Regions from separate parts of the Paenibacillus sp. FSL R5-0341 genome, predicted to be linked through region 2. Evidence: riboswitches for the same ligand, from Rfam matches in the RefSeq annotation. Region 2 holds a riboswitch; each other region holds the start of a gene.
The links. A riboswitch is a leader RNA that binds a small molecule or an ion and turns the genes downstream of it on or off. The one in region 2 is predicted to bind S-adenosylmethionine.
Positions count from the first base shown of each region.

Region 1: it holds a riboswitch for S-adenosylmethionine, as region 2 does, so the genes downstream of both, MKX75_RS24070 (methionine ABC transporter ATP-binding protein) here and mmuP (S-methylmethionine permease) in region 2, are expected to answer to the same signal.
Region 3: it holds a riboswitch for S-adenosylmethionine, as region 2 does, so the genes downstream of both, metA (homoserine O-succinyltransferase) here and mmuP (S-methylmethionine permease) in region 2, are expected to answer to the same signal.

Region 1 is NZ_CP150241.1:5,365,679-5,368,867, reverse strand. It holds gene MKX75_RS24080 (heme A synthase) at 1-151, shown strand, start outside; gene MKX75_RS24075 (Cthe_2314 family HEPN domain-containing protein) at 352-1,071, shown strand; SAM riboswitch class I at 1,241-1,381, shown strand; gene MKX75_RS24070 (methionine ABC transporter ATP-binding protein) at 1,508-2,542, shown strand; gene MKX75_RS24065 (methionine ABC transporter permease) at 2,543-3,189, shown strand, end outside.
Region 2 is NZ_CP150241.1:5,632,715-5,635,903, reverse strand. It holds gene MKX75_RS25380 (Ger(x)C family spore germination protein) at 1-1,024, shown strand, start outside; SAM riboswitch class I at 1,097-1,198, shown strand; gene mmuP (S-methylmethionine permease) at 1,291-2,703, shown strand; gene mmuM (homocysteine S-methyltransferase) at 2,681-3,189, shown strand, end outside.
Region 3 is NZ_CP150241.1:1,905,463-1,908,651, forward strand. It holds gene MKX75_RS08725 (HRDC domain-containing protein) at 1-67, shown strand, start outside; gene corA (magnesium/cobalt transporter CorA) at 143-1,078, opposite strand; SAM riboswitch class I at 1,530-1,654, shown strand; gene metA (homoserine O-succinyltransferase) at 1,891-2,808, shown strand; gene MKX75_RS08740 (PLP-dependent transferase) at 2,833-3,189, shown strand, end outside.

The DNA of each region.
Region 1 (3,189 bases), 270 kb from region 2:
TGGTATTTTCATGATGGTGACGATGAGCCGTCCGGAAGTATACATGTTCGTAGCCCTTGCTCATATGCTGGATATCGCCATATTGTTCGGGGTTTTAACGTATATGAGTTTCTTAGTGTACAAGCTGCATCGCCCGGCTAATCGTTTCTAAATTTCGTTGAGGTTGGAACGACTCTTGGGCTAAATTTGAAAGTCCACCATCCAGTGATGTACATCATTGGACAGGTGGACTTTGTTTGATGTCAGGGGGATCAGGGCAACCTATGGCAAGCAGCAATTACACGTATACTCGGAATGGTTTAAGTATGATGGTGATGAATCCTTGTTGATGTGGAAAAGAGGAGGTTAGTTATGCTGCGAACATTGCTGGGAGAAAAGCCACGTATAAACGAAGGGTTATTGAAGAAAGCGATGGATTCTATGGCGCATACGCTTGAGCTGTTTCAGCGACAAATGCATGTGGACCATGATCCCACGCATGACTATCGGAAACTGTATGTGTGGACGCAGGGACTCATCTCCTCGCTGGATGAACTGGAGCAAAGCTGTTTCGCTGCTGCTCATTTTCGCAAAAAGGTCGTTGCAGGCTCTACGGACGATATGACGCAGGCCGAGAAAGCCGAGTATGCCCGATATGTTTATTTTTATAAAGATGGCTTCATCCGTTGTTTTGCCATTCTGGATAAAGTCGGCACCGTATTAAATGAAATATTCGAACTGAATACCTCAAATACAAAAGCACATTTTTCTTATTTTACCGTGTTAAGGCAGTTCGATTATGCGACGCAGCATCATGACCTTGCCTTGCGATTGATTCAGATCAAGGATTCATATCGTGAACCGATGAGCAAGCTGCGTAAACGACGTAACATGGAAATTCACTACATGAACTCTGAAATGCATGATGATTTGTGGCAGTTACACCAGACGTTGCAAGGGAAAGTGAAGTTGGAGGATCTGGATCAGCATGTGCATGAAATGCGTCAGGGCGTGGATATGGTATGTGAAACGTTAAGTACTTCATACGGCTACATTAATCAGATATGGCTTAAGCAAGGTAAGAAACGTTAACGCAGTAAATAAAATGAAATAATTCCCTTTGACAAATCGGAATACTTGGATTATACTGAGTTTCATACCGAATGGTACATGAATATCGTTATTTTTACAGAAGTTTCTGAACTATTGAACAGTATATAACATGAACTACATGAACTTATAGAATCTTACAACCTCATATTTCTTATCGAGAGCGGCGGAGGGACAGGCCCGATGAAGCCCGGCAACCGATTTATAATGAATGACACATGTGTCATTCGTTATAGATGTTAGGTGCTAATTCCTACAAAATGGTGCAAGACACGATTTTGGCAGATGAGAAGGTAAATTCACGTGAAGAGCCGTCTTTGTATCTGCAAAGGGGCTCTTCTTTTTTTTGTACGTAAAGGGGAGTTTTCCTTTCTTTCGGGTAAAGATACATGTAGGTGGTAGGAAGGGGCAAGTGCTATTGATTGAATTAAAAGGATTAACAAAGACGTATGGTAAAGGGGCAAAAGCCACAACAGCGTTATCCAATCTGGATTTGAGCATCCGCAAGGGTGAAATTTATGGCGTCATTGGCCATTCCGGAGCGGGCAAAAGTACACTGATTCGCTGTATTAATTTGTTGGAACGTCCAACGGAGGGTGAAGTATGGGTTGACGGGATCAACTTGACTGACCTGAGCAAAACTGAGTTGCAGCAACAGAGACGCAAGATTGGCATGATTTTTCAACACTTTAATCTGCTATCCTCGGCAACGGTATATGACAATGTGGCTTTTCCACTAAAACTTGTGAATACACCCAAGGAAGCCATTGATCGCAAAGTGAAGGAAATGCTTACTTTGGTTGGCCTGGAGCACCATAGCAGTAAATATCCGGCCCAATTATCTGGTGGACAGAAACAACGTGTTGGGATTGCAAGAGCGCTTGCAAGTGATCCGAATGTACTTCTCTGTGATGAGGCTACTTCGGCACTTGATCCGCAGACGACGAATTCAATCCTGAAGTTATTGCTCGACATTAATGAAAAATACAACCTCACGATTGTGCTGATTACACATGAGATGCACGTTATCCAGAACATCTGCGACAAGGTTGCTGTCATTCATCAAGGTGGCATTGTGGAACAGGGGCCTGTAACAGAAGTATTCCTGAAGCCGCAGCACGCCATTACGCGGGACTTCACGATGCGTGACCATGAAGCTGGACTTGCTCTGGAAGAGACCGCTCTGGTGAATGCAAGCGTTGAATTGCAGGCAGGTGCTGCTTCCAAACTTGTGAAGATATCCTTTCTGGGTAATAAAACGTATGAAGCGATTTTGTCCAGAACGGTACGCAAGACAGGTGTAGATTTTGCCATCCTGCAAGGTACGATCTCTACGATCAAACAGGTTCCTTATGGGCAACTGACCGTTCGGTTCGAGGGTGAGTCAGATGCGATTGAACGGACGATATCCGAATTAACCGCAGAGGGACTTGATGTGGAGGTGCTACGTTAGATGGATTTTTCAACCGTACGTTGGGAAGAGGTTGGTAAAGCTTCCATAGAGACACTGCAAATTTTGGGTGTATCAGGCTTGTTTACCGTTATCTTAGGTTTACCGCTCGGAGTTCTGCTGTTCATGACAGCCCGTTCTGCTTCGATTAAGTCACGGGCAGTGTACACGATACTATCCCTGATTGTTAATATTTTGCGCTCAGTCCCATTCATCATATTGATTGTTGCTCTTATTCCATTCACTCGTACACTCGTCGGTACAGCTACTGGGGTGCTCGGCGTTATACCTCCTTTGGTGATTTCAGCAGCTCCTTATTTCGCCCGTTTGGTGGAGAACACGCTGCGTGAAGTGGATCGGGGTGTCATTGAGGCGGCACAGGCGATGGGCGCATCGACCGGACAGATTGTAAGACGGGTGTTACTGCCTGAGGCATTACCTGGCCTGCTTGCTGGTATAACGATTACCATCGTTACGCTCGTCTCCTATACGGCGATGGCGGGCATGGTTGGTGGTGGAGGCCTGGGAACACTGGCAATTAACTATGGATACTATCGTTATCAAAATGAAATCATGATCATCTCCGTAGTGTCGATGATCATTCTAGTGCAAATTCTCCAGATGGCTGGAGATCGCTTGGTTACATTTTT
Region 2 (3,189 bases):
CAAGAAGAACTATTTGACTGCTACGGTGCAGATCGCTCCGGGCTACTCCAACAGTCAATCGAGTCAGCAATCCGGTTCGCCTTCTTCCGGCAAAACATCCTATGCCAATGAACAGCTTTCCGGAGACTCCTTGTTGCAAATCTTCCGCCAGTTTGCGTTAAGGCGGGATCGGCCTCTCATAGGACATCATCTGAAGGTAATCGTCGTTTCCAAGGATATTGCTAAAAAATATGGTTTGGACCAACTGCTTGATTTTGTTCTTCGAGATAATGATATTCGCCCCAACTGTCTGGTGTTAATTAGTCATCGTCGTGCAGTGGATGTGCTGACATCACAGGACCCTTCACGAATACCAGCATTTTATCTCACAGGCATTACGAACAATTCTTATATATCCAATAAAATACTTGATCCGGTTCTGCTATCTAAGTTAGACGCTCAAATGCAGTCCGGATCGAGCTTCCTGCTCCAGAATGTATTAAACTCCGATGGGGAGGACAAGTTCTCAGGGGGCAGCATCTTTGATGGAAAAACAACCAAGTTCATCGGGGAACTTAGTCAAACGGATTTGGAAGGATTATCATGGCTCAATCCCCAAAAAAAGGGGGGCGTCTTAAAAACACACAACAAAGAAGGGTTCACTGTGTTATACGAAATGAAGAAGAAAAAAGTGAAAATCACCCCAAAGGTGGTGGGGAATGATATTTCATTCCATGTAAAGACTGAATCTGAAGGCTGGCTGATGGAGGATTGGCGTGCTCCTGAGGAAGAGGAAAAAGGTGCTTACCTCAGAGAACTGGAAAAGGAATTTGCTGAACTGGCTGAACAACAGATTCGACAGGTGTTATATAAACTCCAGCATACCTATAAAGTGGATGTTGCGGATTTTCGGGATAGCTTGCGTATCAAAGAGCCCAAAACATGGAAGAAAATCAAAGATGATTGGGACCAAATCTTCAGCACCGTGCCGATTACGTATGATGTGAAGATCACCATCACCAATCCGGGGTCTTCCACCGAATAGTGCAGCGTGGGACATTTATTATTTAAATGTTGACACATTCATGATAGATCGCTATATTAGTAAAAAATCATTTTCTTATCCAGAGAGGTGGAGGGACTGGCCCTTAGAAACCTCAGCAACAGATCTGAAGGATACTGTGCTAATTCCAGCGGGTGAAAGCCTGATAGATAGGAGCGTTTGTTTTTATTTGTCAGTAACGGCGCACTCTTTAGGAAGAGTGGGTCTTTTTTGTTTTTTCTGGATGAAGAAGTAGGGGAGCAGCAGGTATGGAGAACAACAACGACAAAGGGCATTTTCAGCGGAAAATGCAGGCACGGCATGTGGTCATGCTCTCTCTCGGAGGAGTCATTGGAACGGGATTATTCCTCAGCTCCGGTTATACGATTCAGCAGGCGGGACCACTGGGAACCATTCTGTCCTACCTGATCGGAGCGATCGTCGTATATCTGGTGATGCTCTGTCTGGGTGAACTATCTGTTCATATGCCGGAGACGGGAGCATTTCATAGTTATGCAGCTAAATATATCGGACCAGCAACCGGCTACACAGTGGCTTGGTTGTACTGGTTAACCTGGACTGTTGCGCTTGGCTCCGAATTTACAGCCGCCGGACTGCTGATGCAGCGCTGGTTCCCATCGGTAAACGTATGGATATGGAGCGCGCTCTTTGCACTAATGATCTTCCTGTTCAATGCATTGACGGTGAAATTGTTTGCGGAATCCGAGTTCTGGTTCTCCTCTGTAAAAGTAGTGACCATCGTAATCTTCATTCTAATCGGTGGCGCAGCCATGTTCGGCATTATTCCGATGGCAGACTCTGAACCGGCTCCATTCCTATCGAATATTACGGCATCCGGATGGTTCCCTCATGGGGCTACAGCGATATTGATGACCATGCTTGCAGTAAACTTTGCATTCTCGGGCACCGAGTTAATCGGGATTGCCGCAGGGGAGACGGAAAATCCGGAAAAGACGATACCCAAAGCGATTCATACGACGCTGTGGCGCTTGGTTATTTTCTTCATCGGAACGATTGTTATCTTGTCGGCCTTGCTGCCCATGTCGGATGCCAGTGTACTGGAAAGTCCGTTTGTAGCGGTAATGGAGCGGGTGGGTGTACCCTATGCAGCAGACATTATGAACTTTGTTATTCTGACGGCGATTCTCTCTGCTGCCAATTCAGGCCTATATGCATCTTCACGGATGCTCTGGTCTCTGGCTGATAAAAAAACGATCTCCCCTTGGTTTGCCAAATTAACCAAACGCGGAGTACCATTGAATGCACTTCTGATCAGTATGGTCGGTGGTGCGCTGGCGTTGCTGTCGAGCATCATTGCACCAGGTACCGTGTATATTACACTGGTTTCTATTTCAGGTCTGGCTGTCGTTGCGGTATGGATGAGCATCAGTGCCTCCCAATACATGTTCCGCAGACAATATATCCGGGAAGGACATGCGGTCAAAGATCTGGTTTATCGCACACCGTTGTACCCCGTGGTACCGATTGTTTCATTTATATTATGCTTGGCTTCATGCATAGGTATTGCTTTTGACCCGACACAGCGAATTGCGCTGTATTGTGGGGTTCCATTTATCGCAGTGTGTTACGCCGCTTATTATCTGACAGAACGTGCGAACAAGAAAAGAGGACAAGTACATGACGCAAGCAAAACAGATTAATCCCATAGAACAGATCCTTCGTGAACATCCGGTCATGATTCTGGATGGAGCGCTGGCAACGGAACTCGAACAGCATGGATGTGATCTGGACGACCCGTTATGGTCTGCTCGTGTATTACTTGAGAATCCGGATGTTATCGTTCAGGTCCATGCGGATTATTTCCGAGCAGGAGCCGACTGTGCGATTACATCCAGTTATCAGGCGACGGTGGATGGCTTCTGCAAGAGAGGAATTGGAGAGCAGGAAGCGTTAGACCTGATTGGCAAGACGGTGGAGCTGGCTGCAAAGGCGAGAGATGACGTATGGGCAGAAGTACAGAGTGGTTTAGTAGGGAGAGAAAGCCCGACAGATCAGCTTGTAGAAGCTACTTCGGTACGTGCAGAGATGCTGGAGAATGAGGAGCATATAACAGATCGTACAGGGGATCGTGAGGGAGAATGTCTTCGTTCACGTCCAATTATTGCCGGGTCTATTGGGCCGTACGG
Region 3 (3,189 bases), 2.8 Mb from region 2:
TGAAAGACTACGCATGATTCGAATCCGCTTTCGTCGGCATGCAGAGACAGAGCAGAATGTAGGTTAGGTGAAGGAAATGAAAAAAGACGAGGCGTTTCTCCCACAGGAGCGCTTCGTCTTTGTTATTTCATTTCATTCTAGTTCATACCCAGTCTTTTTTGCGGAAAATGAAGAACATGCTCAGGCCCAGTGTGACCATCAGGCCAATCACAACAAAATAGCTGTATTTCCAGTTAAGCTCTGGCATATTCGTAAAGTTCATGCCGTAGATACCGGTAATGACCGTCAGCGGCATGAAGACCGTGGTAATGGCGGTAAACACACGCATGATCTCATTCGCCCGATTCGCAATACTGGATTGGTAGGCTTCTCGTAAGTTGCCCATCAGGTCGCGATATGTTTCAAAGGTTTCAGATATTTTTACAGCATTCTCATAGATGTCACTGAAATACTTTTGCAGCTGATCATCAATGAGACGCAGATCTTTTTTGTTCAGTGTGTTAATAACCTCTTTCTGAGGTCCGAGCACTTTCTTCAGCCACAGAATCTCACTGCGCAGCCCGATGATTTCATTCAGATGTGACTTTTTGGTGTGCATCAGAATGTCTTCCTCAAGCTTCTCGATCCGGGCTTCAATTCGGTCACCTACGGTGAAATAATTATCAACAATCAAGTCAACCAGCAAGTAGAGCAGACGATCCGGTGTGCTGATTTCCTGTTCCCACAGGATGGGTTTCAGTGTGCGCAATTCGCTGACCTTCTGCTTCGTAACACTAATGATGAAATGTCTGCCGAGGAACAAGTTCACCGCACGTAGAAATATCTCTTCATCATCGAAACGAATACTATTAATCACAATAAAGTAATGGTTCTCATAAATTTCAATCTTCGGACGTTGTTCTTCATCACTGAGACAGTCTTCCACTGCCAGATCATGCATCAAGAACAGCGGCTGAAGTACCGCCAAATCATCTACGTCCGCATCAATCCAGTAAAATCCTTCCGCTGGTGGAGTCAGCGCCTGCTGAATGTCGTCCACCGGAATAAATACACCGTTGTTAACCAACCGGATTTTCATCGTTAATCTACTCCTTCTGCACCCGCCAACCTGGCGGATATTATCATTATGGGCGCAAAAAGAACAAATCAGCCGGTCGGCAGCGGAGCCTGGAGATCAGGGCTGCGTTCACTATATAATCAAACGGAAGTCACGTCCCGCTGCCGGCATGCTGATGTCAATTCTCTATGCAGTTTGTCGGAATTCGGCTGCCAGTCAGGCCTCGGGTCGCCATCCATTTAATATGTCACCTCTCACATAAGGGTTTATAACACCTTGTTTAGTATACCGCTGGTACAGGGTGCTTTCAAGCGCAAAAATGTGTCTATTTCGCGCCCTGAGGCAGTGTATGACAACGGATGATGAACGGTTCCGATCTGGAATGCAGACGTAGAACTGCAACTTGACGTGATGGCATTAATGTAATAAAGTAGACGGTGAACCATATTAAATTAAAACTTAATACAGCGAAATCTTATCAAGAGTAGGTGGAGGGACTGGCCCGATGAAACCCGGCAACCGGCGGTATACCGCACGGTGCTAATTCTTGCAGCGACCAAGTGTCCGAGTGACACTGTTGTAACTGAGAGATGAGAGAGGCGCATATCTATTTACATATGACCTTTCTCGAAATCCGAGGAAGGTCTTTGTCATATGCCCCGACTTCTCAGCAGTGATTTTCGCTAAGGAACTTGAGATTGTCGTAACTTTGGATGGAACTTCAATTCAATGTTTGGAGACAAGCTCATGGCAGCCTATAACTGTATTGATGTGAAGACATCAAGCCAGCGGTGGCTGCATCTATTTATGCACAAGGAGGAGTTAGACTTACCATGCCAATCAAAATACCCGATACTCTACCAGCAAAAGAAGTACTTGAAGGAGAGAATATCTTCGTCATGGATGAAACTTCTGCATACAAGCAGGATATTCGTCCACTCCGTATCGCTATATTAAACCTGATGCCTACGAAGGAAACGACCGAAACACAATTACTTCGTCTGGTGGGAAACACACCCATTCAGGTGGATGTCGTTCTGGTGCATCCGAAATCCCATACGTCGAAGAATACGTCACAGGAGTATTTGGATTTGTTCTATAAAACCTTCGATGAGATTGAACATCGTCGTTTCGATGGCATGATCATTACGGGTGCCCCTGTGGAACAGATGGATTTCGAAGATGTGAACTATTGGAATGAAATCCAGGAGATCTTCGAATGGACCAAAACCAATGTGACTTCAACTCTGCACATATGTTGGGCTTCCCAGGCAGGTTTGTACCATCATTTTGACGTACCCAAGGTTGCGCTTGATGAAAAGTGTTTTGGCGTCTTCCCGCATACGATCAACAAGCCTCATGTTCCGTTGTTGCGTGGATTCGATGAAGTATTCAACGTTCCACATTCCCGTCATACGGAAGTGAGACGTGAAGATATTGAAAAGAATGAGAATTTAGAGATTTTGGCTGAATCCGAAGAAGCCGGTATTTTCCTGGTTGCTACCAAAGACGGCAAACAGATTTTTGCCACAGGACATGCCGAGTATGACCCCTTCTCATTAAAATGGGAGTATGACCGGGATGCAGCGAAAGGGTTGGATATCGCGCTGCCTAGACATTATTATCCGAATGATGATCCTTCCCGTGTGCCACCGGCTACTTGGCGCGCTCATGCCAACTTATTATTCTCTAATTGGCTCAATTACTATGTGTATCAAGAAACACCTTACGATATTGGCCCGCAAATCTAATCGAGATTACAGGAGGATGCAGCAATGGAAGACAACAACAAGTTGAAAATCGAAAGCCGCTTAGCACAAATTGGGTCCATCAATGAACCGGTAACAGGCGCCATTAACTTTCCGATCTATCAATCCACTGCGTTTCGCCACCCGAAGCTTGGACAAAGCACGGGGTTTGATTATATTCGTACGACCAACCCAACACGCAAAGTGTTGGAAGAAGCAGCCGCAGCGCTGGAGTCCGGTGATGCAGGGTTCGCCTGTAGCTCGGGTATGGCCGCGCTGCAAACCATCTTTGCCATGTTTGGTCAAGGGGATCATCTGATTGTATCGCTGGATCTGTATGGCGGAACCTATCGTCTGCTTGAACGCATCTTGTCCCGTTTCGGC